Regions from separate parts of the Rossellomorea sp. ABR4_004 genome, predicted to be linked through region 3. Evidence: riboswitches for the same ligand, from Rfam matches in the RefSeq annotation. Region 3 holds a riboswitch; each other region holds the start of a gene.
The links. A riboswitch is a leader RNA that binds a small molecule or an ion and turns the genes downstream of it on or off. The one in region 3 is predicted to bind S-adenosylmethionine.
Positions count from the first base shown of each region.

Region 1: it holds a riboswitch for S-adenosylmethionine, as region 3 does, so the genes downstream of both, ACXAF2_RS09540 (methionine ABC transporter ATP-binding protein) here and ACXAF2_RS08200 (methionine ABC transporter ATP-binding protein) in region 3, are expected to answer to the same signal.
Region 2: it holds a riboswitch for S-adenosylmethionine, as region 3 does, so the genes downstream of both, ACXAF2_RS00920 (YezD family protein) here and ACXAF2_RS08200 (methionine ABC transporter ATP-binding protein) in region 3, are expected to answer to the same signal.

Region 1 covers NZ_JBSWVM010000001.1:1,848,941-1,859,306, reverse strand. Annotated here, with positions in the region: gene ACXAF2_RS09555 (6-phospho-beta-glucosidase) at 1-1,028, opposite strand, end outside; gene ACXAF2_RS09550 (GntR family transcriptional regulator) at 1,248-1,973, shown strand; gene chbG (chitin disaccharide deacetylase) at 1,994-2,689, shown strand; SAM riboswitch class I at 3,146-3,251, shown strand; gene ACXAF2_RS09540 (methionine ABC transporter ATP-binding protein) at 3,324-4,337, shown strand; gene ACXAF2_RS09535 (methionine ABC transporter permease) at 4,327-4,992, shown strand; gene ACXAF2_RS09530 (MetQ/NlpA family ABC transporter substrate-binding protein) at 5,053-5,835, shown strand; gene ACXAF2_RS09525 (HEAT repeat domain-containing protein) at 5,930-7,102, opposite strand; gene ACXAF2_RS09520 (hypothetical protein) at 7,400-7,987, shown strand; gene ACXAF2_RS09515 (DUF3278 domain-containing protein) at 8,052-8,531, opposite strand; gene ACXAF2_RS09510 (helix-turn-helix transcriptional regulator) at 8,531-8,731, opposite strand; gene ACXAF2_RS09505 (M20 metallopeptidase family protein) at 9,091-10,293, shown strand; gene ACXAF2_RS09500 (amidohydrolase) at 10,290-10,366, shown strand, end outside.
Region 2 covers NZ_JBSWVM010000001.1:153,344-163,709, forward strand. Annotated here, with positions in the region: gene ACXAF2_RS00875 (precorrin-2 dehydrogenase/sirohydrochlorin ferrochelatase family protein) at 1-202, opposite strand, end outside; gene ACXAF2_RS00880 (sirohydrochlorin chelatase) at 183-938, opposite strand; gene cobA (uroporphyrinogen-III C-methyltransferase) at 939-1,715, opposite strand; gene ACXAF2_RS00890 (DUF3906 family protein) at 1,729-1,953, opposite strand; gene ACXAF2_RS00895 (nitrite/sulfite reductase) at 1,967-3,577, opposite strand; gene cysC (adenylyl-sulfate kinase) at 3,590-4,192, opposite strand; gene sat (sulfate adenylyltransferase) at 4,206-5,351, opposite strand; gene ACXAF2_RS00910 (inorganic phosphate transporter) at 5,393-6,454, opposite strand; gene ACXAF2_RS00915 (phosphoadenylyl-sulfate reductase) at 6,473-7,171, opposite strand; gene ACXAF2_RS00920 (YezD family protein) at 7,272-7,427, opposite strand; SAM riboswitch class I at 7,514-7,619, opposite strand; gene ACXAF2_RS00925 (MaoC/PaaZ C-terminal domain-containing protein) at 7,784-8,185, opposite strand; gene ACXAF2_RS00930 (MaoC family dehydratase N-terminal domain-containing protein) at 8,182-8,631, opposite strand; gene fabG (3-oxoacyl-ACP reductase FabG) at 8,653-9,411, opposite strand; gene ACXAF2_RS00940 (acyl-CoA dehydrogenase family protein) at 9,432-10,366, opposite strand, start outside.
Region 3 covers NZ_JBSWVM010000001.1:1,544,282-1,554,647, reverse strand. Annotated here, with positions in the region: gene gcvH (glycine cleavage system protein GcvH) at 84-467, shown strand; gene ACXAF2_RS08220 (YusG family protein) at 566-802, shown strand; gene ACXAF2_RS08215 (toprim domain-containing protein) at 985-1,344, shown strand; gene ACXAF2_RS08210 (thioredoxin family protein) at 1,350-1,664, shown strand; gene ACXAF2_RS08205 (SCP2 sterol-binding domain-containing protein) at 1,943-2,293, shown strand; SAM riboswitch class I at 2,404-2,510, shown strand; gene ACXAF2_RS08200 (methionine ABC transporter ATP-binding protein) at 2,660-3,682, shown strand; gene ACXAF2_RS08195 (methionine ABC transporter permease) at 3,679-4,347, shown strand; gene ACXAF2_RS08190 (MetQ/NlpA family ABC transporter substrate-binding protein) at 4,363-5,184, shown strand; gene ACXAF2_RS08185 (carboxymuconolactone decarboxylase family protein) at 5,323-5,688, shown strand; gene ACXAF2_RS08180 (YuzK family famiily protein) at 6,602-6,748, shown strand; gene sufC (Fe-S cluster assembly ATPase SufC) at 7,087-7,872, shown strand; gene sufD (Fe-S cluster assembly protein SufD) at 7,890-9,200, shown strand; gene ACXAF2_RS08165 (cysteine desulfurase) at 9,200-10,366, shown strand, end outside.

The DNA of each region.
Region 1 (10,366 bases), 300 kb from region 3:
GGGATGGTTCCATTGTTCAGTGTGTTGACGGTTTGGATGTCCCCTGAGTTGTTGTAAATGCTCGTCATGAGGCTGCAGGCAGCATCACTGTAGTAGGCACCTCCTCGATTTTCCAGTTCTTTTGGTTTTTCATTTAACTCTTCTTTCATATATTGTATGAAAAGTTCTTTTTCAACTTTTCGAACAACCTCTGCCCGTGTACCGTTTTCTCTATAAGCTTGAAGGTCCTTTTCCAACACAGAGTCCCGTTGGAAGTAGTATTGATGATAAGGATTGGGAAGCATCCCCAAGGCTTGTAAAAATTCCTTAGACCATCCGAGGGAGACGATGTTGGCCGGTGAGTAATCCACTTCTTGATGGATCAGTTTTTGCAGAATTTGATCGGTGACATCCTGACCATTGACCCAAACCCTTTTTCCAAACACAAAATGATTCATCCCTACAAATTCAATTTGTACTTCATCTGTAGAACAATTCATCATCTCGGCCACGCTGTTCTTCATGTTGAAAGGAATATTGCACACCCCGATGACCTTATGATGTGTACTGTATTTCAGCAGGGCTTCCGTAACAATGCCTGCCGGGTTGGTAAAGTTAATAAGCCATGCATGGGGACAAATCTGTTGGATGTCATGACAAATTTCCATTAGGACCGGAATGGTACGCAAGGCCTTGAATATACCGCCTGCTCCATTGGTTTCCTGACCGATGACGCCATGACTTAACGGAATACGTTCATCTTTTTCCCTGGCTGAGAGGCCGCCTACCCTGATTTGTGTTGTCACAAAATCAGCGCCTATCAAGGCATCACGCCGGTTAAGAGTCCATTCCAATTCAATCGGCACACCTGCTTTTTGAATCATTCGACGAGCAAACTGTCCGATAATCTCAAGCTTCTCTTTTCCTGCTTCGATGTCTACAAGCGTTATGTCCGTGACAGGAAAAGATGTGTATCGGTGGATGAACCCCTCGATAATTTCTGGTGTATAGCTTGATCCTCCTCCGATTATGACTACCTTTAATGACATTCTGTCGATCTCCCTTCACTTTGAAAGCGATTTCTTTTTTATAATGTATCATACAAATTTTCGCTCGTCTATATATTGTAGTGACAAATTTAACTTTTATGACTAATTTTTATTTATTTGTAATAACAAATTATTTTTATGATAAAATGATTAGGAATAGAGAATTGAACGTGGATGTGTTATAACAAATATAGGAAGAAAGTGGAAGGGAGAAACAGAATGAAAGAGACACAAGAAGCAAAGGCCTTGCATTCGCATGTTAAAGAAGAAATCATCCACATGATTAAAAATAAAGAATACGCGCCGAATACAAAACTGCCGACAGAGGCGGAGTTTTGCGAAAAGTTCAATGTCAGTCGTACAACGATCCGGACGGCGCTCCAGCAGCTGACACTTGAAGGATACGTTTATCGTGAGCAAGGAAGAGGAACCTTTGTCGCAGAAGAGAAAGTCAGTCAAATCCTGTCCTCGACGATCGACAACTACACAGAGCAACTGCGATTACAAGGTAAGAAACCTAAGATCAAGGTGCTAAGCATGAATGTCATCCCGGCAGAATCAACAGTGGAAAAAGCGTTGGAATTGAAGAATGGAGATCCAGTCAATCGTTTAGAGAGAATCCGTTATTCAGACGGGCTGCCACTGCAATATGAGGTGGCCTATCTGCCCTGGTACAAGACGCCCGGGCTTGATAAAGACGAATGTGAAAGATCTCTTTACAAGCTCCTGGAAACACAGTTTGATATAAAAATTAAGAAAACCGTCGAAACGATCGAGTTATTTTTAGCAGATGAACGAGTGGCAGAAAAGCTTGAGGTGCCTGAGGGGACACCTTGCTTTATGATCGAGACGACGGCTTATGTTGAGGATGGATCGGTGATTGAATTTTCCAAAGCGATCTTCAGAGGAGATAAAGCAAGCTTTCTTGTAGAAAGAACCTATTAGCGAAAAGGGGATGGGGGATTATGAGGAACGTGATCGTCAATGCAGATGATTTTGGTTTATGCCGGGGGGTGAATTACGGCATCGTTGATAGTCACCGATTTGGAATTGTCAACTCAACAACGATGCTGGTCAATATGCCGGGGACTCTGCATGCGGTGGAATTGGCGAAGGTTTATCCGGAATTACAGGTTGGGATCCATTTAACGCTGACATGCGGGAGACCGGTTTCTGGCGGAGTCCCATCTCTTCTGGATGAGAGAGATTTTTTCCGTTACACCAGCAGGATTTTTGAAGAAAAAGAAATCAATGTGGATGAGGTTGAAATGGAGTGGGAGGCTCAGGTGGATAAATTTCTATCATTCGGTTTGCCCCTTTCTCATATTGACAGTCATCACCATGTTCATAGCTTTCGGCCTTTGATCCCGGTGGTGAAGAGATTGTCGGAGCGATTTGGGGTTCCGGTCCGGAAGGTACCCTGTGATGAGTTTGAAGCAATGAATGTGTTAACCGATCGTTTCTCGATGGACTTTTATGGTGACGGAGTGTCGGTTGAAGGATTGAAGAGGATATTGGACAGCAGGGATGAAGGTGAGACGCTTGAGATTATGTGTCATCCGGCTTATGTTGATACATACTTGAAAGGGAATTCGTCTTATTGTGAGCAGAGGTTGAGGGAGTTGGATGTGTTAACGGGGATTAAGGAGTGGACGTTCTAGTTTTCGTTTGATTGTTTGAGAGATTAGAATATTTGTTGTGAGTTGTTATGACAAATGATCGGGGTGCTGCTATGGAAGGCAGTGCCTTTTTCTTTTGGTAATGGAAATTACTCTCGTTTGGAGGTGGGAAGGAATGTTTTGGGATAGTATGTATGGTTTTTGAGCCTTTGAGATGGTGTTAAGGAGAATTTTATCTGAAATTCATGTGAAATACATGGATTGATAGGGTGAGAGAGGTTTATTATCGACTTTAGAATATATTATCAACTGTAAAAAAATAGATAATTATCACCACCAGTCCAAACCCAATTTCTTCCCACCCAAAAAAATCCCTACCCTAGTGCACCAATTAAGATAACGCTTACATAAGAACGACTGAAAAATTCCCTATTGACTTCCATTCATATCCCCAGTATTATCCTCTATAAGATAAAAATTTAGAAAATTACATACTTTCAATTATCCAGAGTGACCGAGGGATCAGGCCCTATGACGTCCGGCAACCTCCAGTATTGGAACGGTGCTAATTCCTGCAGAATGATTTCATTCTGAGAGATAAGTCGAGATAAACAGGCGATGCTTCTTTCAGTTGAAAGAGGCATTTTTTTATTGGATTAAAAAAGGGGTGTGCACGTTGATCGAGATTCGAAATCTAGTTAAAACCTACAGTACAAAGAAGCAAACGGTGGTCGGTGTCGATAATGTTTCCGTAAAGATCGATAAGGGTGAAATCTTTGGAATCGTCGGATACAGTGGAGCGGGGAAGAGTTCACTCATTCGTTGCCTGAATCTATTAGAAACCCCTACATCGGGAGAAATCATCATTGATGGACAGGATTTTACAAAGCTCACGTCCAAACAATTAAGACTCGCCCGCCAAAAGACGAGCATGATCTTTCAACATTTTCACTTGATCAAATCCAAAACGGTGTTTGACAATCTGGCCTTTGCCTTGAAAGCGGCTAGTGTACCGAAAGCGAAAATCAAGCCCAGGGTCGTCGAGCTCCTTGAGATGGTCGGTCTTTCAGATAAAGCGGACGCCTACCCGGCCCAGCTCAGCGGAGGACAAAAGCAGAGAGTCGGGATTGCTAGAGCCCTTGCGAATAACCCATCCGTATTACTTTGCGATGAAGCGACTTCCGCACTCGATCCGAATACGACGAAATCGATCTTGAAACTCTTGAAAAAAATCAACAAAGAACTGGGTTTGACGATCGTGCTCATTACCCACGAGATGGAAGTCGTGAAAGAGATATGCGACCGGATGGCCGTGATGCAGGACGGGAAAATCGTGGAGGAAGGTCCGGTATACGACCTGTTTGCCGAACCGAAGCAGCCTTTAACAAAGCAATTCATTGAAACGATCCTTCAATTTGAACTCCCGCCGCACCTCGTGGAATCAAGGAAAGGAAAACTGATCAAAATCCAATTCAAAGGATCGATCGCAGAGGAAAGCGTCGTATCGGAAGTGTTCCAGAAATACAAAGTGCGGGGCAATATCCTGCACGGCAAGATCGAATATATTCAGGAAGTGCCACTGGGGATTTTTATCATGGAACTGATCGGCTCCCATGAAGAAATCGAAGCCGCGATCCGGTTCATCACGCTGAAGACGCAGAGCTTGGAGGTGCTTGAGAATGCTGCCTGATTCATTGACTGTCATTTTACCAGAATTGAATAAAGCCTTTTTTGAAACGGTGTATATGGTGGGGATTTCACTGGGAGTTGCGATTTTAGTGGGATTACCACTAGGGATTCTTCTTTTCGTAACAGATAAAGGCTTGTTTTTACAAAATAGTTTGATCAAAAAGGTCGTTGGATTTGTCGTCAATATGGTGCGGTCGGTTCCGTTCATCATTTTATTAGTCGCACTCTTACCGTTAACCAAACTATTGACCGGAACCACGATTGGACCGACGGCAGCATCCGTATCACTCTCTGTTGCGGGAATTCCGTTTTTTGCGAGAATGGTAGAAACGTCTTTACGTGAGATTGATAAGGGTGTCATTGAAGCTTCGGTTTCAGTGGGGGCAAGCCCTTGGATGATCATCAAGGACGTGCTGTTACCGGAAGCTCGTCCAGCGGTGATTCAAGCAATTACGATTACAACGATCAGTTTAGTTGCCTATTCAGCTATGGCCGGCATCGTTGGTGGAGGTGGAGTGGGGGACCTGGCGATTCGCTTCGGATACTACCGTTATGACAATACCGTGATGATCACAACCGTCGTCATTTTAATTTGTTTGGTTCAGCTCATCCAGTATACGGGTGATGTGTTTGCACGATTAGTCGATAAACGATAACTACTTTAGGGGGAACAACAAGTGAAAAAATGGATTTTATTCGTAGCATTAGCAGTAACAATGAGCATTCTTGCAGCTTGCGGCGGGGACGAAGCAAGTTCAAGCGCGGAAGATAAAAAAGAGGTAACCATCGGAGCCACATCCGGGCCTTACAGTGATATGGTGACAAAAGCGATCAAGCCAGGACTTGAAGAAAAAGGATATACGGTGGAAGTGAAGGAGTTCAGTGATTACATCCAGCCGAACAACGCACTGGCCCAGGGAGATCTGGATGCGAACCTTTTCCAGCATAAGATCTACATGGAAACCTTCGCGAAACAGCATACCATGGATTTATCCGAAGTGATTGTCGTACCAACGGCGCCAATGGGGATCTACTCACAGAAGTTTGATTCGATTGAAGACATCAAAGAAGGCAGCGCCATTGCGATTCCAAACGATCCGACGAACGCAGCACGGGCGTTTCAGATTCTGGAGGATGCTAAGCTGATCACGTTAAAACCGGATACAGATCCATTGACTGTGTCAGAAAAAGACATTGCGGAAAACGTGAAAAACCTGCAGTTCAAACCGATCGAAGCAGCACAGCTTCCAAGAGCCGTTGACAGTGTTGATCTGTCTGCGGTTCCAGGGAACTACGCACTTGCAGCCGACATGGACTTACTTGATGCACTTCAGCTGGAAAACATGCCTGATCAGTATCGAAACCGAGTGGTTGTCAATACGAAGGACGTTGATTCACAGCTGGCGAAAGACATCAAAGCAGTCGTCGAAGCAGAAGAATTCGAGAAAATCATCGACGAAGAATTCAAAGGCTTTGGTAAGCCTGAGTGGATGGAGTAGAGTGAAGTAGAGGGACGGACCTCTAATCGAAATTTTTAATATAGAAAAGCGATAGGGACGGGCTTCCGCAGAATGCGGAGGTCCGTCCCTTAATTTATAGGCAGCACTTCTTATATTTTTTACCGCTGCCGCATGGGCAAGGGTCGTTGCGTCCGATTTTGTCTCCGTTTTGGACGGGCTGTGGAACGAGGAGTGGTTGCTCTTTCATTGATTGGTGTTCCACGTCTTCAATGAAACTTCTCCACTGTGGAAGTTTCGGATGATCGATCCCATTCATGATGCAGTTGACATAAAGGGACTCTTCCAGGCAAAGCATTCCTGCATCATAGCCTTCTTCGATGAACGCTTCGATTTTTGGAATCGCGTCTGTTGATAACTGTTGGCATAAATAATCTGAAATCAGTGTTTTTGCGGTAATGTCATCTGTTTGATCAAATAATCCCAAGAGCGCATTTTCCGCTTCTTTGGTTTTGATTCTTCCAAGTACGTCCAGTGTATAGAAATAAGTATTACCATACAGTGCCACTTTTTCAACCTCACGCACTACCTGCTCCGATCCTATTTTCACCAGGGCATTGGCCACTTCCTCGAATAATAAATCACTTTCATCTTCATCTTTAAAGAGGTTCACTAACTGATGGACGACGCTTTCTTCACGAAGTTTACCAGCCATATAAATGATGTATATCCCGTGAAAACCATAGAACTCATTTTCTTCATCATTTTCTTTCAATCCATTCCGTACTTCCCAGCTTTCAATACCGTCACTTTTTATTAACTCCGTGATGATTCTTTTACCATAGTCAAAATGAGCTTGGCTATATTCATGAACATCCAAATAATTCGTGACACTTGCGAGCTCCATATAGAGTTCCTCAATCGTTAAAGAAGGCAGCTTCACGATTTCTGCTAATTGGGTTTCACCTACCAAACGTTTTACATCATTCTTCTGTGTAATCAACAAGTTGGTATCGGCATTTAACAGTAACTGGGTATAGAACAGCCAGTCTCCCTCTTTTTTTTCCAGGCGGTTTAAACGATGGATGACCTCTATCAACCCCTCCTCATTCAAAGGCATGTACATTAAGTAAGGAAGAACCAGTGAGGAGAATTCCGAAACCGACCCGCGGTCAAAGGCTTCCAATCCCGTCATAAACGTATCCCCATCAACTAAATAGGTATCCTCCAGCATTTCTATCGCATATCTCTGTACAAATGGATCCTCACTCAAAAAATAAGGCTCGACCCTTTCAACAAAACCACTCATCCAACCATCCTTTATTAAAATGTTTTCTTTAAGTGTAAAGGGTGGGAGTGGAAAAAGGAAGAGGGACGGACCTCTAGGATGTCAACTTGAAGAAAGGAAGTGACGACATAGGACTTTTAAACAATGTAGAGGTCCGTCCCTCAAAATTACTAGTAACATTGTGTTTATAGTAATAAAGTAATGATAGTTTACAATATTAGTTAAAAATTACTGTTTTCAGTAAAATAATCCATTTTGGAATAATGATATGTTAATATCTTCCTTGTGTTGAAGATAATTACAAAGGAGAGGACAAAAATGAAAACAAGAAAGTTTTTAATGGGTGCTTTATCGACGGTTGTATTAGCAGGGGGGATTTCAGCCACTTTTACAAGTGCATCCGCAGCTGGAATGGTATCTTCAAAAATAGTTGCTACGAATTCTATTATAGAACAGGAAGCGGATATTGATAGATTGGCAGATGATATGCAATATCTCTTTGAAGAAGCTACTAATTTACAAGATGGAACCTACATAATGGACGAGCATTTAATTGCTGAGAAGTTTGGAGAAGAAAATGTGGCTTCGATTGCTGCCTTCGTTAAACTTGTTAATGGAGAAGAGTTAACAGAAGCAGATTTAATTGGAGTTCCTGCACCTGCAGAATTTAAGATTGATAAAAAGATGATTATACAGAGAAGTTCATGGTCAGAATGCGTTGGAGACAAGATTATTGATGCGACAGGTATAGGCTTCATCAGCGGTGGATTATGGAAGCTGATTGAACGAAAAGCTTGGCAGCAAGTGGCAATCGAACTTGCAAAAGTAGTCGGGAAAAATGCCATCAAAGGTGGAGTCATCGGTTTTGCTGCAAGTCTGGCATGGTATGGGATAAAGTGTAAATAAGCTTGGGTCATTACTCTCGAAGAGGTGTGTTGAATCTTTATACCTCTTAGAGAGTGATATTCAATTACCATTTATTATCTTCCTCTAATTCACCATTCTTTTTAAATGAATGTTTAAGAGAAAAATAATTCAAAAAGAACATAAACGTCCAGACAAGGAAAGCTAACCCCAATAGGTCTACCCAACCTTCTTTGGCTTTAGGGATTCCCGTAAAGAGTAAATAAATGACGCTAAATATTACTGCAAACTTTAGTGATTGAAAAACAATACTTCTTACTTCTTTTTTATATTCTGTTTTGTTAAATACATTTGAATATTCAATGCCAGAAACCATATAACGGATAATGGTATACATAACCACCAAGCCGGACAGGACTGCCACAACGATCTCATCACCGATTTGATTAATAGGAAAGAAGCGTTTTACGGCTAAAAAAATGAAGGATATTGCTAGTAAAACGACGGCGGACTCGGCAAGGAAATACAATACTCTTTTCTCCTTATACTCATCGTTTGGCAAGAAAATCGATAGCCATGATTTCATTAATGTTGTTCCTCCTCCCAAAATAATTCATCCAATGTTTTATCTAATGCTTTAGCGATTGATATACACAGTTGAAGGCTGGGGTTATATTTTCCTTTTTCAATTAGTCCAATCGTCTGTCTTGTAACCTTAATTTGTTTAGATAACTCCTCTTGAGTCATATTCTTCTCAATCCTTGCTACTTTCACCTTATTGTTCATAGAACCTCCCTTATTAAGTTGAATGCAATATATATGTTACAATATGCAATTTATATATTACATACATAAATGAATCATCGCAAGAGATTTCATGGTTATATTTGGAATTGAATCCTTAGACCTACATTTGAAATTAGATGAAGTACTAAATTGAGGGACGGACCTCCAACTCAAAGCAAAAATAGAAAAATACGATAGGGGCGGACTTTCTGCAAAATGCAGAGGTCCGTCCCTATTCTTTATAAAAAAACTTCCCCTTCCACATAGGATTTTCCAACTTTATATCGAATATATCTATTAACGGTATTATTAAGGAACTTTTCCTTAAATAATCATTCGACCGAAAAAGGAGATTTTTCATGAAGTTAAAGCAGCTTGTCCAATCCGTAGAGAATGAAGTCATTGATTTACGAAGACACCTTCACCAATATCCTGAGGTGAGTGGAGAGGAATTCGAGACATCGAACACGATTCAGAAAAAATTAGCAGAAGAAGGAATCCCTTTTAAAACGGGCTATGCCAAAACAGGAGTGCTTGGCATCATACAAGGAGAAAAGCCAGGAGGCACGGTCGCATTAAGGGCGGATATCGACGCACTGCCAATCCATGAGGAAAATGATCTTTCCTACAAGTCCACCATCCACAACAACATGCATGCCTGCGGTCATGATGCCCATACGGCCATGCTCGTTGGTACAGGAAAAGTATTGAATCAACTGAAATCGGAAATAGCAGGTACGATTCTACTCGTCTTCCAACCGGCGGAGGAGAATGCCCCTGTAGGAGGTTCTCAGCAAATGATGGACGACGGGGTATTCGACGAATATACGCCTGACGTCATTTTCGGGCAGCATGTTTGGCCGGATCTGCCAGTCGGGGAAATCGGAGTTCTCCATCATGAAATCATGGGGGCTTCGGACCGCTTTAAGATTACGGTTAAAGGATCTGGTGGACACGCGAGCATGCCCCATCAGTCCAATGATGCCATCATTATTGCCAATAACCTCATCACCCAGCTACAAACGATTGTGAGCCGAAATACGGATCCCATTGATTCGGCCGTCCTCACCATCGGAAAAATCGAAGGAGGCTACCGCTACAATGTTATTGCCGATGAAGTCACCCTTGAAGGGACCATTCGAACCTTCAAACCGGAAGTGAAAGAAATGGTGAAGGACCGTTTTCACTCCATCATTGAAGGAGTCGGAAAAAGCTTTGGGGCCCGCATGACCATCGACTATTTAGATGGATATCCCGCGACGGTCAACACACCTAGATGGGCGGATGAAGTGCGTAACGCTGCCCAAAAAGTGCTTGGGGAAGAAGCTTCACCAGTGGTCTCACCGTCTCTTGGAGGAGAGGATTTCTCCCGCTTTCTGAAGAAATATCCAGGTGCCTTCTACTGGCTGGGAACATCTGTGAAGGATACAGAACCGCAATACCCACTCCATGACCCAAGATTTAAATTAAATGAAAGTGCTTTGCCTAAAGGGGTTGAAGTGATGGCCCAGCTTGCACTGGATACCCTGAAAAAGCTTGAAAAAAGGAGTCTTGAAAGATGAGAACTGTTGAACAATTTATTAATGAAATCTCGCCGGCACTCACTGCCTTCAGACGCACCTTTCATCAGAAACC
Region 2 (10,366 bases), 1.4 Mb from region 3:
AATCATCTCGTTCCACTTCTCTTCTGATCCATAGAATCCTTTTTTCTTCATGTAATGCTTGAATTCCATCAACAGCTTCAGGACTGATGACTTTTATCATCGCTCCTTGCTCTAGAAATACAAAGAGCTTCCGATAGGCCACATTCCCTCCGCCTACTATCGTAACTTGTTTTCCGTTTACATCAATCATGACTGGCAGCATAGGATTCTCCTTTAACGCTGAGGGTTTCATTCACACGGTCCAGGAATGCTTCTTCCACAAGAGGGTCATACCCTAAATAATCACCCAGAATGATATGCGCATTTTCCGTTTGGCTGATCTCCCTTTCAATTCCTTTCATGAGTAACCCGGTAAACAACAAGTAAGGTATGAAAATGACGTTTCCATCTGTATTCTTAACAGATTCCAATGTTTCTGAAAAGCTTGGTGAGGCTGCTGTTAAGTAACAGGTCCTTACATCTGCTAACTTAGTCATGGCTTGCACAAGTTCAGCAAGGACTCCTAAATCCTTTGTAACATCGGGGTCTGAACTTCCTCTCCCTATCAATACGGCAACGGTCGATGAGTCAATTGAAGCAGCTTCGTGTATTTTCTTTATAACACTTTCAGCCATTTTATCGTGAACCCCAATGGGCTTTCCATACGTTACCGTAATCCAGGGATAGGCTTCTTGGCAGTTTTGAATTTCATCTGGAATGTCCTTTTTTGCATGCACCGCAGTCAAAAGAAGAAGGGGAACGACTGAAACATGTGAAGCTCCTTTTTCCACACATGTTTTAAACCCTTCTTCAATGGAAGGCGATGCCAGTTCTAGAAAGCTTATTTCCTGGATTTCCACTTCCACTTGGTTTTGGCACCTTTTAATAAAGTCTATGGCTTCTTCACGGGCTTTCGTAATACGACTTCCATGGCACACGTATAAGATCGCGGGTTTCATTTAAAGTGCCTCGCTCATGATCGATTTCTTTTCAAAGGTTTCTTCAAACCATTGAATCTTCTCCCGGAAACGGACCACTTCACCGATGATGATCATGCTTGGATTCTCAATTTTTTCTTCTTTCACTATATCGTTTATTGTTTCCAGCGTCCCTGTCACGGTTCTTTGCACTTCTGTTGTTCCCCAGTGGACGAGTGCCACAGGAGTATCCTTGCACTTCCCATATTGAATGAGCTTTTCTTTAATGTAAGGGAGATTCCCCACCCCCATATATATAGCCAGGGTATCGATTCCTTTTGCCAGACTCTCCCATTTTTCATCTTCTTGTTGATTGTTTTGTTTATGCCCGGTGACAAAGGCAACACTTGAACTGGATTCCCGGTGTGTAACGGGAATCCCTGCATAGGCAGCCGCTGCTATACCAGAAGTGATACCGGGGACGATTTCGAAGGGAATTCCTTTCTTGGCAAGTGCTTCTGCTTCTTCGCCTCCCCTTCCAAATACGAAGGGGTCCCCTCCTTTTAATCTCACCACTATCTTGCCGCTGGCAGCATAACGCACGAGAAAATGGTTGATTGTTTCTTGTTTCATCGTATGATAGTTTGGCAGTTTCCCGCAGTATATCAAATCGGCTCCTTTTTTCGCATAAGTGAGAAGCTCTTTATTCACCAGACGGTCATATAATATGACGTCTGCTTTTTGTATTGATTTCAATGCTTTTAATGTGATTAATTCAGGATCTCCAGGACCCGCTCCCACCAGGTAAACTTTCCCCATCCATTATTCCTCCTTAAGATTTGATGATTGTTTCCTGTTCATGCAGAACAAACCCTGCACCATTTCCCCGGATTCTACGTTTCTCGTAAAGAGAGATGTCTACCACATCAGGTTTTTTCAAAAAATACTTCTCCAGTTCTATTTCTACTAGATCAAATGCCAACTCATCTGATTCTGCCGCAACTACGACAATTGTGACAAAAACCCGAGTAGTGACTTCAAATCGATACAAATTCATCCCAGGTCCCTCCTTAAGCTTCCTGAAGTAATTTATCTAACGATTCTTGAAGGGGAGCGGTACCAACCCGGTTGATGTAGTCAAAAAAGGCTTCTCCCGGTTCTTTTGTTTGTTTAAAATGAAGGAGCAATTGCTTGACCACCCCTGTCAGATTGCCGGCCTCCACTTTCCCTTTTAACTTTTCATTCAGTTTTCCACCGTCTTGAAGTGTTCCTCCGACGTATATTTCAAATGCTTCAATCATCTTCTTATCTTTCGTTCTCATTTTAATTCCTTGAAGTCCGATATCTGCTATTTGTCGTTGACCGCATGAATTCGGGCATCCCACCATGTGGATTCTGACAGGGACATCCAATGAAAGTTCCTGATCCAATTGATTGGCGATTTGTCTCATCCGTTCCTTCGTTTCCACTAAAGCTAAATTACAATATTCGATCCCTGTGCATGATACGGAATACCCGATGAAGGATAGGGGACTTGTTGAAATGCGATCAAAGATTTTCTCAGAAAGCAAAGCAGCAACGTGTTCATCTGGTATATTGGGAATGATAAGATTTTGAGAGTTACAGTTTCTCAGTTCTCCATTCCCGTATTTCTTGGAAATCTTCGCGAGCTCATATACTTCATCTGAATTTAAGCGTCCTACCGGTACATTCAGTCCCACATAATTGAGTCCTTCCTGTTTCTGTGGATGTACTCCGTAGAAATATCCCGCATTCCACCCTTCCACGGCATCCACTCCAGCAGGTAAAAGCTCAACATACTGTAATAGAGTTTCCTTGAATTTCTCTGGACCCCAATCGGCCATTAAAAACTTTAACCGGGCCAAATGTCTTTTTTCCCGATAACCGAAGTCGCGAAAAATCGTGGTGACGGCTATCGCAACTTCCTTCACTTGGTGAGGAAGGATGAATACATCCAACTCTTGCGCGAGGAATGGTCTTGCGGACAATCCTCCACCAATCTTCAGATGGAAGCCGACTTCTTCGTTACCGTCTATCAGCTTTTTTGCCGGAACAAAGGAAACACAATTGATTTCAGCATTCGACGCATTCTTGATATTTGCGGAGATTGCTACTTTATATTTTCGAGGTAAATTTGAAAAATCTTCATTGTGTTGGAAGAAATCATATACGTCTTTTACAATGCTCCTTGTATCGAAAAGTTCATCAGGATCGATTCCTGCCAAGGGGTTCCCGACGATATTACGTGTAATATCACCACATGCACCGGCAGAAGACAATCCGACCTTTTCCAGACGATTAAAGATGTCGGGAATCTGTTCGATCTTCAACCAGTGAAATTGGATCGCCTGTCGGGTGGTGATGTCATAGACGTCTCTTCCATACTCTTTACAAATGGCAGCAAGCTCCCGTGCCTGTTCATAGGTCAGGATGCCCGACGGGACGTTCACTCTCATCATGAAATAGCCGTCTTCCTTTGGTCTTTGTAAATATAAACCTGCCCATTTAAACTTATCCCACTCTTCTTTCGGAATCGAAGAGAATCCATTTTCCGCATAATATGGAATATCTTCAAAGATAGACAACCCGTCTTTCTCCAGTTTCCATTGTTCGGTTTTATTCAATTTTTCATTTGACTCCCATGATTTTGAATATGCCATGCTTTTCTCCCCCTATATAAGCTGTTTTTGGTTTAATACAGTTAGTAAGTATTCCACGCATTCTTCAATTGAATGTTTCTCTGTATCCAGTACCACTTCCGGTTTTTCAGGTGCCTCATAAGGAGCACTGATTCCTGTGAAATGAGTGATTTCCTCTTTACGGGCTTTTTTGTACAATCCTTTTGGATCACGTTTTTCACATTCTTCTAACGAACAGTGCACATATACTTCGATAAATTCATCAGTCTCCACTAAACTTCGTACGAGAGCACGGTCTTCCCTGTAAGGTGAAATAAAGGCCGTCAGCACAATTTGTCCGCTATCGATGAAAAGTTTGGACACCTCACCGATTCTCCGGATATTCTCCTTACGATCTTCTTCCTTGAATCCCAAATCATGATTTAATCCATGACGGACATTATCTCCGTCCAGAACATAGACTTGTTTTCCTTGTTGGAAAAGGGAGTGAGACAATGCATTGGCTACACTCGATTTCCCTGAAGCGGATAAACCCGTGAACCATAATATAAAGCTTTGATGTCCATTTTTTTTTCGTCTCTCCTGTTTCGTTACTGCAGTTTCATGCCATACGATGTTTCCTGTTTTTTCATTCAACCCCGTACCCTCCTTAAGTCGTATGTCCAGCTTCTTGTTTTAGACCTCTAATCAACACTTCGATTACTTCAGGGCGACTGAACGTTGAAGGGGGAACTTCCCCGTTGCGGAGCATCCCTCTCACTTTTGTCCCTGATAAAATAACGTGGTCGGTCTTATTATGAGGACATGTTTTCGTAGTCGCCATCCCTTCGCATCTCTCACAGTAAAAACTATGCTCAAAGCGGAGAGGGGTAATCCCTATCTCACCTTCACTGAACTGATCAAATATTTTCTGGGCATCATACGTTCCATAATAATCCCCAACACCTGCATGATCTCTTCCGACTATAAAATGCGTGCATCCATAATTTTTTCGTACCAGTGCATGGAAGATGGCTTCCCTTGGACCCGCGTACCTCATGGCAGCAGGGAATACTCCTAAAAACACACGATCTTTAGGGTAGTAGTTTTGTAACAGAACTTCATAACTCTCCATTCTGATGCCCGCTGAGATATCATCCGCCTTTGTTTCGCCAACCAATGGATTTAAGAAGAGTGCATCAACGGTTTCCAATGCCGTTTTCTGAATATACTCGTGGGCCCTGTGAACAGGATTTCTCGTTTGAAATCCGACAATCGTTTTCCATCCCTTTTCCTTAAACAACTTTCTGGTTTGGCTTGGGTCAAATGTATACTCGGTGAAAGGTTTGGAAATACGTTTAATAAGACTGACCTTCCCACCTACATACACATCTCCCCGTTGGAATAACTTCTTGACACCTGGATGATCCGCGTCGGTCGTTCCGTATACGAGAAGAGCTTCTTTCTGTTTATCTGGTTCATAAATATCCTCTACTTCAATGAGTCCATAGGTTTCTCCCTTATAAACAAGACGGCTCTTAAAGCCTTTCTTTACGTCTCCTGTTTTTTCTTTTGCAATGGGCAGGGTAATCGGGATGCTCCACACATTGCCATTTCCCAATCGTAACGTTTCCACCACTTGTTGATAATCTACTTCGGTCAAGAATCCACTTATTGGGCTGTAAGCACCTATTCCAATGAGTTCCAAATCACTTAACGCGGTTTCGTCTAAAGGAATCTCATGGAGAATATCCTCATAAGGTTCTTCTGGTAAATATGATTGAACAAGCTTTCCTCCGTGGGGCTGTAAACTCATCATTTATCCTCCTTAACATATTGTTTTAATCGGAATTAAGATTAAATTCCGCCTCCGTCTTCGTGAACCGATCGCCTTTCTTCATTGATCACTCGCATGAGGGATAATGCTCCCACAGTAGCGATAATGACGCTTATTGGAACCACGATCGAATACATATCGCTATCGATCACGAGCTTTACCAAAAAATAAGAAATACTGAGTGATATCAAGGGGGAGACCACCCAAATTTTGACGATTTTTTTGACAATTTTCTTTTGTAGCATATGTTTTCCGTTCTTCGCCATCCCGAGGCCGATGATAGAGGACGAAGTAACCTGAGTCAGCGGGATCGGTAATCCATACAGTGAGCTCACCATCACAAGGATCGCTCCTGTAGAGGAAATGACAATTCCTTCGGCTTTTGAATAGTGTGTAATTTTTTTCCCGTTTGTTTCCACTACTTTTTTCCCCAGTAAGACAGCTCCGAGGGCAACGAATAAACCTCCCAGCCAAATCCCCCGCGAGGGAGACATTAATCCCGCCCCCACTAATGGACCGATGGCGTTGGCTACATTATTCATCCCTGCCGAAAAGGCTTCAAAGAACCCTGTGATGATCAAAAGGTATGCAAGCCACCTTTTTTCAAAATGGAAACCGCGCTTTTCAAGCTTTACTAAACCTATACCGAATACCCACGTCACACCGAAGGCAATGATCGGGACAATCACCCAGAATGACATAATCGTTAAAAGTGACTTCACATAAAGAACTTGATATGCGACTCCGACTCCTACAACCGCTCCGACCGTTACTTCACTTGTAGACAGCGGGATCCCGATCACATTTGCCAGAAACAAGGAAATGGTGGCGGATAACAAAATGATGACCACGATTTTGATGGAGAGTACATGTTGAGGGATAATCCCTGAACTTATGGTTTTCACTACTTCTCCACCACCTAATACCGCCCCGCTCAGGACACCGGCTGCGCAGATCCATAATGCAACCCTGATGTTCTTTATGGCTCCTGCTCCATACGCAACACCCATCGATGCTGCCGCTCCACTGGCACCAATGTTCATAGCGAAAAACAAACTTATGATCAGGGCGAATACTTCAATCAAAGAATGTCACCTCTTCTAATGCAGACCGCATTCGGTTTTCCCTTTTCCTTTCCATCTTCCGGAGCGGAGATCATTGATGTCTATGGCTTTCGTTGTACAATGAAAGCATCCGATACTTGGATACCCCTGATCATGAAGTGGATTATAGGATAGGTTATGTTTATGGACATACCTCCAAATCTCTTTCCAGGTCCAGTGAATCAAAGGGCAAATCTTAACCGATTGAAACTTATCATCTTTATTGATGAATTCAACCCCACTTCTTGTCGGTGATTGCTCCCTTCTTAATCCTGAAATCCAGGCATTTCCTTTGGTTAAGGTTTCTTTTAAAGGATCGAGCTTTCGAATCTGACAGCATTTGTTCGGATTTCGCTCCCACAACTTATCACCATATGTTTCTGCTTGCTCTTGGATCGTCAATTCAGGCTTTTTCATATGAATGGTGATACCAGGATACTTCTCCTTCACCTTTTCAATCGTTTCGTAAGTTTCTTTGAAATGAACACCCGTATCAAGAAATACGATGGTTGCTTCAGGTTGTACCTTGGTTAAGAGGTCGATTAATACGATCCCTTCTATCCCAAAACTGCATGCATATACAACACTTTTACCATAATGTTCATACGTCCACTCAAGTACGTTTACCGCTCCTTTATAGACCGGATCAATTTCAAATTGGACCGATGGTTTTTTCCAAGTTTGATAGGTTAACATGATACACCCCTTTCCCGCTCATCCAAACAAAAAGAGGCAATAACAAGATAATAGGGATTTCCTTTATCTGTGTTATGCGCCTCTAGTTTGTCTAGTCAGCTTATTTAATTCGCACTTTCTCGTTTTTCTCCAATTGAATGACTTTACCGTCCTGCACCACGATAGTAATTGACCCGAAACTCATCGTCTTCAACATCGAAGTGATCTTCTCCACTACTACATCATACTGTGCTTCTTGATTATTTTCTTTAGTCACATGATTCCCCCAATTTTCATCTTATCCAGAAAAATCATGAATGAAAAAAACAACCTTCCATTTTGGAAAGTTGTTCAGGTAAGGATACCTTATCTTCCAAAATGACTTCACATTTTGCTGGAATTAGCACCTTACATAACGTAGGTTGCTGGGCTTCGCGGGGCCAGATCCCTCCACCACTCTGGATAAGAGTTATTAATTTTAATATTCTAAATAATATCACATTCTGCCGGGAAGTCAACCCGAGTTTTTCTATCGGATTTAAGTCTTTTGACTTATTTTTCTTGGAAATCTTTCATTCTCTTTATTTCTATTCGCTTTATGAAAGCTATAGGACACTATTTTGACAAGGATGATTAAAATAATTGAAATATCAATTTACCGTCAATCACTTTCTTCTGGTCCTGATTGACGGCAAAAACGTTAAAATGCAAATGATCCTCCTGTTTTTCTGATACTTCTGCACTCAATGTAATGACATCGTCCAAAAAAACCATCCCTTTAAAGCGGACGGTATACTCTTTGATAAATCCTTCTTCATAATGATCACTAAAAAGCTTGGAGACATTACCCATTGACCACATGCCATGGGCAATGACACCTGGAAGACCCAATTTATGTGCCTCATCATCGATCGTATGAATGGGGTTATAATCCCCAGATGCGCCTGCGTATTTGATTAAGTCGATTCTCGAGACTGGAGCTAATTCAACAATGGGAAGCCTTTCACCAATATTAAAGGATGATAGTTTAGTCATTTTCCCAACCTCTCTCTGACCGCTTCAGTGATAATGACGATCGCTTCGGAGGTGAAAATCCTATTCCCTCCTGAGTCTTCCCCTATATCTTCTATTACAAGAAAGCCAAGTGTTCCACCCGAACCTTTCCGCTCATAGTAATCTTTTATCTCTGTATAACACTGAATACATTCCCCGACCTTCAGTGGTCTTTCATAATGAAACGATTGTTCCCCATGAATTAATCCGACGTTAGGTAAATGAAAACCTTCAATCGTTCCATAGTCGAACACTCGTGGAAAAGTAGGGGGAGCAATATTCCCCCTGTATCTGGACCTTTTTCCTGCTGCTACATCCACATATATGGGATGTGGATCACCGATGGCTTCGGCAAACTTATGAACCGCTCCTTTTTCTACACAATTTTCTATGGAAGTTGAGCGTTTACCGATATAAGATTGAAACATATCCTTCACCTCTTTCCCCCATTAGGCTTTTGGCCCTCCAGCTACGTAGAGGATTTGTCCATTAACGAATGACGATCTTGCATCCGCAAAAAACGCCACTGCATTCGCTATATCTTCCGGTTGCCCGCTTCTTCCTACCGGAATGCCTTGAAGACTCGCTTCCACCAGTTGTTCAAAGGTTATTCCGATCCGTTTTGCCGTTTCTCTAGTCATTTCCGTTTCGATAAATCCTGGGGCGACAGCATTGGTCGTAATACCCAGAGGACCAAGCTCTATAGCCAGAGTTTTCGTTAAACCTTGAAGACCTGCTTTAGCCGTAGCGTAATTTGCCTGTCCCCGGTTACCGAGTGCAGAGGTAGAAGAGATATTAATAATTCGGCCATATCCGATCTTCACCATATATCCTTGCGCTGCTTTCGCTACGTTAAATGATCCTTTCAAATGCACATCCATGACCGTTTGCCAATCTGTATCAGTCATTTTAAACAGCAGGTTATCTCTGATGACTCCTGCATTGTTGACGACAATATCAACGGAGCCGAAAGTTTCAAAGACTTCGTTTATGGCCTCTTCTACCTCCTGGGATTCTACTACATTCGCAACCTTTGTATATAGCTCATATTCGCTCAATTCCTCACTGACTTCCAAAAGTGCTTTTTCATTCACGTCAAGGATGGCAACTCTTGCCCCTTCTAGAGCAAAAAGCTTGGCAATCGCTTTACCGATCCCCCTGCTCCCGCCTGTTACTAAAGCTACTTTCCCTCTGAATCGTTCACCCATTCACATTACCTCCCTATCCTTTAAACAAATTGGCCCACTTTCACATGCCCTTTTAATAGATTCCGTGAGATGATCAGTCTTTGAATTTCATCAGTACCATCATAAATCCGCCACAATCTTGCTTCACGGTACCAGCGTTCGATGGGAAGCTCTCTTGTGTAGCCCATCCCTCCGTGAATTTGAAGGACCCGATCCACTACCCGATTGCCCATGTTGGATCCGTACAGCTTGGCAATCGATGCAACATGGCGATTATCTTCTCCTTGATCCAGTGTGAATGCTGCATTTAGCACAAGCCATCTGGCAGCTTCGATTTCCACGGCAGAATCAGCGATCTGCCATTGAATCGCCTGTCGATCCGCTATTGGCTTTCCAAATGTCTCCCTTTCCTTGGAATAATCAATCGCCATTTGCAGTAAACGTTCTGCTGCGCCTACCGCTTGTGCACCCACAATCCAGCGTGCGAACCCGATCCATTCCAGGCCAAGATTGTAGCCACCATCGATTTCACCCAGAATATTTTCTTCAGGCACACGCACATCATCAAAAAACAGACTGGCAGGCCCCCATTCCCCCATGGTATGAATGTATTCAGATGTCCAACCCATGCTTCGATCAGCAATAAAACAGGTTACTCCGTCCCGACCCGTTCTACGATGCTTTTCCTTATCAGTCACCGCCATGACCATGACAAAGTCTGCTTCATTTCCGCCCGTAATAAAGGTTTTTTCACCATTTAACACCCACTCATTTCCATCCTTCACTGCGGTCATCCGGATGTTTTGGGTATCGGACCCGGCTCCCGGTTCCGTCATGGCGAAGCAGGACTTTTTCTCTCCATTTATCGTGGGAAGCAAATAGGTTTTTTTCTGTTCTTCGTTAGCATAGTATAGAATGTTATCTGCATAACCACCGAAACTGAAAGGCACAAAGGTTTTGGAGATTTCCATATAAA
Region 3 (10,366 bases):
TTATTCGCGCTTAGTTTTCTTGCTTTTTCAATGAAAAGTGTGTCAATATTAGGTTGTATAACTAGCATTTGGAGGGATAGAGAATGAGTACACCGAAAGAACTTCGTTATTCAGAAGAACATGAGTGGGTCAAGGTTGAAGGGGAAAATGTACGCGTAGGAATCACATCATTTGCACAATCTGAACTGGGCGATATCGTATTCGTTGAGTTACCAGAGGTTGGAGATGAGATCAAAGCGGACGAGCCATTCGGTAGTGTTGAATCGGTTAAAACCGTTTCTGAGCTATATGCACCTGTATCTGGTAAGGTGGTAGAAGTGAATGAAGAGCTATCAGATAGCCCTGAATTCGTGAACGAATCACCTTATGAAAAAGCATGGATGATCGTTGTTGAACCTTCAGATGCTGGAGAAGTAGACAAGCTTATGACAGCTGAACAGTATGACGAAATGATTAATGAAGGGTAATTTGTTCCATGCACCTTGAGAATTTCTCAAGGTGTTTTGTTTTTTATTTTGGGTACCATATAAGTAGACGTTTTTTCACATAGAAAGGATGAATACCAATGGTACTTGAGCCTAGGAAATTAGATGTAACCAATAGAGTGACAGGAAAACTTAAAGATGGTGAAGTAGAATTATATTTGGATAATCAGCCGATCGGCAGAATGGCTTTGCCTCTTGACGGAATAACCATGGAGCCGAACTTTGAAGCAAGAGAAAATAAAATATATCAAAACTATACCTCCACAGAAGGCGATCAAGCAAGATATACCGATTGTGATGAGGGTGGCTGGTGTTAGAAAGGCTCGTGGTGCCAGATTCATTTGCGAATCTGGCACCATTTGTATAAATTAGATGGTTTATGCAAACCGCTTGCACTTTTTTTTATAAACATGAGAAAATATAAGTAGAAAGTGGACATCATCTCTTGTTATTTGAATATACTATCGTAATCTTATTTATGAAAGATAAGGTGATGATCATGATGGAACTTGACGAAAAAGTAATCATTGTCGAAGGGACAACGGACAAACGAAAAGTAAGAGATATCATTAAAGAACCGATTGAAATTATTTGTACAAACGGGACCATTAGCATTACGAAAATGGACGAACTCATTGATGCTTTATTGGAAAGGGATGTCTATATATTAGTAGATGCTGATGATGCAGGGGAAAAACTACGTAAGCAATTTAAACGTGAGTTTCCTGAAGCTGAACATTTGTATATTGATCGAATGTACAAGGAAGTGGCCGCAGCTCCGGAGTATCACCTCGCATCCGTTCTTATTGGAGCTAATATAGACGTTCATAAAGAATTTTTAGGAAAAAGGATGATCTAGTTTTGATTGAGGTAAGTAGTACCGAAATTTTAAAACAATCGATAGAAGACCATGCGTTCGAAGCTGTTTATTTATATACACCGATGTGTGGTACCTGTCAGGTTGCAAGCAAGATGATTGACGTCGTGGAGAAGCTTCCACAATCCTTTCATTTTTCGAAGGCAAACCTGAATTACTTGCCCCAATTTGCAGAAGAGCAATCCATCGAAAGTGTACCCTGTCTACTTTTATTTAAAGATGGCGTTGAACAGGAAAGGATTTATGCTTTTCAATCCGTACCATTTTTATATGAAACCCTAAACAAGACGGTGGATAGTTAAAGGGATAAGAGACCTTTTGGGAGAAGGTCTTTTTTATTTGTCTACATTCACCTATTTCTTCATGAAATCCAATTATAGAACGATTTTCTTTCTACATACGAAGACATATTTCTCGGGAAATGTTGCGAATGACATCATTTTTTGACTGGTTATCATCCAAATTCTTACTGTTCGACAAATTAGATGGATCTGTTCAAAACATGTCGAGAAAGTATAAGAGGGGAAAATACCTAAAAGTGGAATTGTAATTATATAGAAGTTTCACTGGGAGGGTATTCATGCGAATAAATTTAGAGGAATTAGTAGATCAATGTCATTCAAGGTATCACTTACGACTCTTATTTCCAGATAGCCCGTTTATTCTTCAGTTTGATTGTGGAAAAAAATTGTACGGTATTTCGATTTCGAGCAAGGGGTGCACAGTGTTGGATGATTTGAATAGGGAGGCTCATTTCGTCATTGAAGGAATGGAGGAAACAGTGGTTTCATTACTAACAGGAGAAGAGCGCTTGTCTCAGCTGATTGAGGAGGGGTCCCTGGAAGTAAGGGGAGGATATCGCCCGCTCTTATTTGTGGAGTCGGTTCTTTGGCTAACAAGATCCAGAGAAAAAGAGCCCGTTGAAGTTTAAACATCAAGCAGAAAAAAATAATTGACACACTCTATATCCGGTGATAGAATCTCTCTTGTAGCAAATTTTCAGAGTCTTTAACTATTCAAATAATTTAATAATATACTTTACTCTTATTTAGAGAGGTGGAGGGACGTGCCCTATGAAGCCCGGCAACCGTCAATGAAAATTGAAATGGTGCCAATTCACTCAAAGCATTTGCTTTGAAAGATGAGAGAAAGGATAGTCCTATATGATTATGCCTTTCTGCTTATCGCAGGAAGGCATTTTTTTGCTTTTAGAAAAAGGAGCAGGAAACATCAGGTAAGTACAACTATAATTCTGATTAAACAGGTCGTTTTACTCCGAAAGAAGGTGGCATACAACATGATTACCATTTCAGATGTGAAGAAAATATATCAATCCAAATCGGGTCCGATCTCAGCCGTTGATGGGGTCAACATTGATATTGCCCAAGGAGAAATTTTTGGGGTGATTGGCTATAGTGGGGCAGGTAAGAGTACGCTGATCCGGATGCTTAATGGTCTTGAAGTTCCTACAGATGGGATAGTGGACGTGAATGGTCAAATCGTTTCCCAGGTAAAGGGGAAAAAACTGAGGGAAGCAAGACAGTCAATAGGCATGATTTTTCAACACTTTAATCTCCTCTGGTCTCGTACTGTAATAGAAAATATCCAGTTCCCATTAGAAATTGCTGGAGTATCAAAGAAAGAGAGAGTTCAAAGAGCTAATGAATTATTGAAGCTTGTAGGTTTGGAAGGCAGAGGAGATGCCTATCCGTCTCAACTGAGCGGCGGACAGAAACAACGAGTGGGGATTGCAAGATCCCTTGCTAACAATCCCGATGTCCTTCTATGTGATGAGGCTACTTCCGCTTTAGATCCACAAACAACCGATTCCATCCTTGATTTATTGGTGGATATTAATAAACGCTTAGGGCTGACGATTGTCCTGATCACTCATGAAATGCACGTGATCCAGAAGATCTGTCACCGTGTTGCAGTCATGGAACAGGGAAAAGTCGTGGAACTCGGGGGTGTATTGGAAGTGTTCAGAAATCCACAAGAGCAAGTGACAAAGCGTTTCGTAAGAGAAGTCTCGGAGGTAAAGGAAACGGGTGAAACCATTGATCACTTACTGACCCAATATCCTAATGGAAAAGTGCTCAAATTTACTTTTGTAGGTGAATCAACTGAGCAGCCGCTCATCACCACGCTGATAAGGAAGTTTGATTTAGGCGTAAACATCCTGCAAGGACAAATCTCCCAAACCCAAAAAGGTGCCTATGGAACGTTATTTGTTCACCTTGATGGGGATGAACAAACCATTAACGATGCATTGGCGTTTGCTCATACGCAACTGGTTCAAGTGGAGGTGTTGAGAGGGTGATTGAAAATTTATTTCCAAATGTAGATTGGGAGAAGATGTGGGAAGCAACTCTCGAAACCCTGTATATGACCGGGATGTCTGTATTGATTACCTTTGTACTCGGAATGATCCTTGGGATTTTACTCTTCCTTACTTCCAAAGAAAATCTATGGGATAACAAACTGACATATACGATAACAAGTGCAGTCGTAAATGTGTTCAGATCGATTCCATTCATTATATTGATCGTGCTGTTAATTCCGTTCACCAAGTTTTTATTGGACACAATCCGTGGAGCGAATGCAGCTCTGCCCGCACTGATCATCGGGGCTGCTCCATTTTACGCCCGCATGGTAGAAATAGCTTTAAGAGAAGTGAACAAAGGCGTCATCGAGGCAGCGAAAGCGATGGGGGCGAAGACGAGCACAATTATATGGAAGGTACTCATACCTGAATCCATGCCGGCTTTGATTTCAGGGATTACGGTGACAGCCATAGCCCTTGTTGGATACACGGCAATGGCAGGGGTCATCGGAGCAGGAGGACTTGGTAACTTAGCTTATTTAGACGGCTTCCAACGAAGCAGGGAAGACGTGACGATCGCCGCAACCATTATGATTTTACTCATTGTGTTTGCAATTCAGATATTGGGTGATTTCTTTACAAATAAATTAGATAAACGATAAAAGGAGAGAAATTTAATGAAAAAATGGGTAGCAGGAGTTATAGCAGCAACAAGTATTTTTGGTTTGGCAGCATGTGGGGGCGGCTCAGGCTCTGGAAATGACGAAAAGGAATTGGTAGTAGGAGCTTCTAATATTCCACATGCTGAAATCCTTGAAAAAGTGAAGCCTGTTTTAGAAGAGAAAGGGATCGACTTGCAAATTGAAACGTATCAAGACTATATCCTCCCTAATAAAGATCTGGATAATGGAGACATTGACGCAAACTATTTCCAAACCACACCTTATATGGATTTGCAAATAAAGGAAAATGATTACGATTTTGTCAATGCAGGTGGAATTCATATTGAGCCGATCGGTGTTTATTCTAAAAAATACAAATCTCTCGAGGAGCTTCCTGAAGGCGCTACGATCTTAATGAGTAACTCTGTATCGGATCATGGACGTATCCTTACATTATTAGAGAAAAAAGGCCTCATCACGTTAAAGGATGGGGTGGAAAATACGCAAGCCCAACTTGAAGACATTAAAGAAAACCCTAGAAACCTTCAATTTGATTATGAGTACGAAGCAGCCCTTCTCCCACAAATGTATGAAAATGAAGAAGGGGACGCGGTTGTCATAAATTCTAACTATGCCATTGATGCAGGATTGAAGCCTCTTGAAGATTCAATTGCCATTGAAGATAGTAACTCTCCTTATGTGAATGTGATTGCAGTTAACAAAGGGGATGAAAGCAAAGAGGAAGTAAAAGCTCTAGTGGAAGCTTTGCGTTCGAAAGAAATCCAGGACTTCATTAATGAAGAATGGGATGGCGCGGTTGTGCCGGTAAGTGAATAAAGTGTGCAAACCCGATTCTGTCACTGTACAGAATCGGGTTTTTCATTGAAAGGTCTACCCAAACTTTTTAACATAATCATATCCTGATTGGTTCATACTATTTTCGATGAATCTATTTCAGAAATGGAGCTGATTGAAATGCAGATGGAACCAAGAAATACAACAGAAGCTGCCCTTCATGATTATAAAATGGGACTTGGAATCTTCACTGAAAAAATGCCTGAGCTTGCCGAACAGTATAATACATTCACTGAGCACTGCTTTAGAGAAGGAGTTCTTTCTAAAAAAGAAAAGCAGTTGATCGCATTAGGAATCAGTCTTTATTCCCAGGATGAATATTGCATCATCTACCACACAAAAGGATGCCTTGATCAAGGATGTTCAGAAGAAGAAATCCTTGAAGCAATCGGAGTAACAGCTGCATTTGGAGGCGGAGCGGTCATGAGTCAGGCTGTCACATTAATCCAGCAATCGATTCAGGATTTGAATCAGTTAAAGCAATAAGTGAACGATAAAATCAAGGGGGAGAAATCCTCCTTGATTTTTTGAAGAAATTTGATGGTTCAACAACCAAACTTCTATTTGTAGTAGAAGAGGTAAAGTTCTTTATTGGATCTATTCAATAGGTTCTATTCGTAAAGTTTTTTATTTATTAACATGAATCTGAGAGGGCTCTGTCAACCAGTTTATGTTAGATGGTGAGGGGAACTGCTCCGCTTGCAGCTAGCGTTCGGCCAAGCCTCCTCAGCTTAGCCGAACGGGGTCTCGGCACGCCCGTACTTCTGCAGGAGTCTGCGCAGTTCCCTCACCATCTTTAATGGAATTTTCATGACAGAGCTTCAAGGTGTGCAATAAAACAAGGCAATAGAAAAATTCTTCTTCCTTAAAAGGAAAATCAATCTCTACTTACCTTACATAAGATTGTTTACTAAAATTCTTGTTTTAATGGTTTTCCATTAAGGGTTCATGCTCAGAAAGTTTATTCTCGCTGCAGGATGATCGACTCCTGCGGGAATAGCTGGACAGGTGAGACCCCGGAGGCGCAGCCGAGGAGGCTCACCGCCAGCCCCGGGGAAAGCGAGCATCCTGTAGCGGAAATCAACTATTGCTTTCTCCTCTACAATAGCAACAAACTTTACGAAAATAGCCTTCCAAAAATGAATTCTTATTCAAAAAGATAAATTTTTATTAATATAGCTATTAATTGGCAGTATAATGGCGGAATTTTGTGAAAACTTAAAGGTAACCCCTTGAGGTTAGGGTGAAAAGGATGAATTTAAGAAAAAATGACCCTATACTGGTTTTGTCTTGTGAGCGAGGGGGTAGTATAGTTGTAAAGTAATTAAAAACCTGAAAGGAATGATTCATTATCGACTCTCTTGAGAGTATCTCGTACACAAGTGAAATGGAAAAAGCAATGCATGGAGCCCATGGGATTGGTTATGAGGTGTACAAACGAAAGCATGATGTCAGAATGCAAGTAGAGAAAAGAAGAGAGCAGGAATATAAGGAAAGCAGAAGAATGATTGCGGCACTTGATCGTAAGGTGCATGCTAATATATAATAAGGAAGAAAAAAGGAAACCAGTGTAGAGGATGCACTGGTTTTTTATTGTTATGCAATCAACGTTAATCCTCAATAAGCGGACATTCTCATACGTTTCACTTTATATCAGTATCGGTATGTTCCCAATGGCAATAAACCGGACAAGAAATCCCTACATCTTTCCTTTATTTTAAGCTAACAATAGAAAAGGATTATCTTGTCAAGTTTACACTATCTGTATAGTTGAAAAAGTTGATTATAGCTTTTATTTGTTATAAGATTAGAATGAGAATAAATTGAGAATGATTAAAGAATTTAATTCTTAAATTCATTATAAAGTCACGGAGGTAAATACACATGGCAGGTTCTACTTTAACAATTAAAGATCTTCATGTTGAGATTGAAGGAAAGGAAATCCTGAAAGGGGTTAACCTTGAAATTAAAGGTGGCGAGATCCACGCAGTAATGGGACCAAATGGTACAGGTAAATCTACTTTATCTTCTGCTATCATGGGTCATCCAAAGTATGAAGTGACAAAAGGAAGCATTCACTTTGACGGTGAAGATGTGCTTGAAATGGAAGTGGATGAGCGCGCTCGCGTAGGTCTATTCCTTGCAATGCAGTATCCAAGCGAAATCAACGGTGTAACAAATGCAGACTTCTTACGTTCAGCAATCAACAGCCGTCGCGAAGAAGGCGAAGAGATTTCTCTTATGAAATTCATCCGCAAAATGGATTCCGAAATGGAATACCTGGAAATGGATCCGGATATGGCACAGCGTTACTTAAATGAAGGATTCTCTGGTGGAGAGAAGAAGCGTAATGAAATCCTTCAATTAATGATGTTACAACCTAAGATTGCCATTCTTGACGAGATTGACTCTGGTCTTGATATCGATGCCCTTAAAGTTGTATCAAAAGGAATCAATAAAATGCGCGGTGAGGATTTCGGTTGCTTGATCATCACTCACTATCAGCGTCTTCTTAACTACATCACTCCTGATCATGTTCACGTTATGATGCAAGGACGCATTGTGAAATCAGGCGGGGAAGAATTAGCTCAACGCCTTGAAGCAGAAGGATATGACTGGATTAAAGAAGAGTTAGGAATCAAAGACGAAACTGTTGGCCAAGAAGCGTAAGTGTTAGGGGGATGAAAATGACTGTAGAAACGAAACTACCAGTAGAACAGGACTATGTCAGCTCCTACTCAAAACAACTCGGAGAGCCCGAATGGTTAACGACCCTTCGCACAGATGCCTTTGATAAAGTAAAGGATCTAAGTCTTCCAGTTGCTGATAAAACGAAAATCACGAATTGGAATTTTACTCAATTCCAAAAGCATACAGTGGAAAGTGATACGTTCTCATCATTGAGTGAGCTGCCGGATGAAGCAAAAGAATTAGTTGATATAGAAAGCAATGACCAAAGTCTTTATATTCAACGAAATAATACACCTGCTTTTCTTTCTCTTTCAAACGAATTAAAAGACAATGGTGTTATTTTTACGGATATTTTTACAGCTGTAAAAGAACACGGTGAGCTTGTACAGAAGTATTTCATGACTGAAGGTGTGAAAACGGATGAACACAAGCTTACAGCCCTTCATGCAGCATTGATGAATGGGGGAGTGTTCCTTTACATTCCAAAAAATGTGGAATTGACTCAACCGATTCAAGCGGTTTACGTTCATGACAATGCAGAAGTAGCGATGTTCAACCACGTATTAGTGGTGGCTGAAGATAACAGCTCTGTAACGTATGTTGAAAACTACATTTCTACAACAAATGTTGAAAACGGCGTATACAACATCATTACTGAAGTTTTGGCAAACAATAATGCTAAAGTGGAATACGGTGCTGTGGATAATTTAGCAAGCGGATTAACAACGTATGTTAACCGTCGTGGAATCGCACAAAGAGATGCTCGCATCGAGTGGGCTCTTGGATTAATGAACGATGGAGACACTGTTTCAGAAAACGTGACGAATCTTATGGGTGATGGCTCATATGGTGATACAAAAACCGTTGTCGTTGGACGCGGAAAACAGAAACAAAACTTCACAACGAAGGTTGTTCACTTCGGTAAAAACTCAGAAGGATACATCCTTAAGCATGGAGTTATGAAAGACGAAGCATCCTCCATCTTCAATGGTATCGGTAAAATTGAACACGGTGCGTCTAAGTCGAATGCAGAGCAGGAATCTCGCGTATTGATGCTCAGTGAAAAAGCACGTGGAGATGCGAATCCGATTCTTCTAATCGATGAAGATGATGTAACGGCAGGACATGCTGCTTCTGTGGGCCGAGTGGATCCGCTGCAACTTTACTACCTAATGAGTCGTGGTATTCCGCAACATGAAGCGGAACGTCTTGTTATTCATGGCTTCTTGGCTCCCGTGGTTAAACAATTGCCGATTGAAGGAGTTAAGAAACAACTTGTTGAGGTTATCGAAAGGAAAGTAAACTAATGGATGTAAAAGAGATTCGTAAACAATTTCCGATTCTCGACCAGGAAGTAAATGGCCATCCACTTGTTTATCTTGACAGTGCCGCAACATCGCAAAAACCGGTTTCCGTTATCGAAGCGATGAATGACTATTATCGTGGGTATAACTCGAATGTTCACCGTGGTGTTCATACTCTTGGGACGAGAGCGACAGATGGATATGAAGGTGCCCGTGAAAAGGTCCGTAATTTCATTAATGCTTCGTCCACTCAAGAAGTGATCTTTACCCGTGGGACGACAACAGCAATCAATACAGTTGCAGCAAGCTACGGTCGCGCCAATCTGTCCGAGGGTGACGAAATTGTGATCACTCACATGGAGCATCACAGTAATATCATACCTTGGCAGCAATTAGCCAAAGAAACCGGAGCCGCGTTAAAATATGTTCCCCTTCAAGAGGATGGGACAATAGCGATTGAAGATGTCAGAGCTACCGTGTCATCTCAAACGAAGATTGTATCGATCATGATGGTTTCAAACGTGCTTGGCACAATGAATCCAATTAAAGAAATCACCAAGATTGCTCATGAAAATGAAGCAGTCATGGTCGTTGACGGAGCGCAGGCTGCTCCACACATGAAAGTCGACGTGCAAGACCTCGACTGTGATTTCTTTGCCTTTTCAGGTCATAAGATGGTAGGTCCTACAGGGATCGGTGTACTTTACGGTAAGAAAAAACACCTGAACAAAATGGAACCGGTAGAATTCGGTGGAGAAATGATCGACTTTGTCGGGCTTCAGGAATCCACTTGGAAAGAGCTACCGTGGAAGTTTGAAGGTGGTACACCAATCATTGCAGGTGCCATTGGACTTGGAGCTGCGATTGATTTCCTTGAAGAAGTAGGACTTCATAACATTGAAGAACATGAACATAAGCTTGCGGCTTATGCATTGGAGAAAATGAATGAAGTCGAAGGTATGAAAATTTTTGGACCAAGTGATCCCGGAAAACGGGCAGGTCTTGTTACGTTTAACATTGATGATGTTCATCCGCATGATGTGGCAACCGTACTTGATGCTGAAGGGATTGCCGTTCGCGCGGGTCATCACTGTGCACAACCTCTGATGAAGTGGTTGAACGTATCCGCAACAGCACGTGCCAGCTTCTACCTCTATAATACGGAAGAA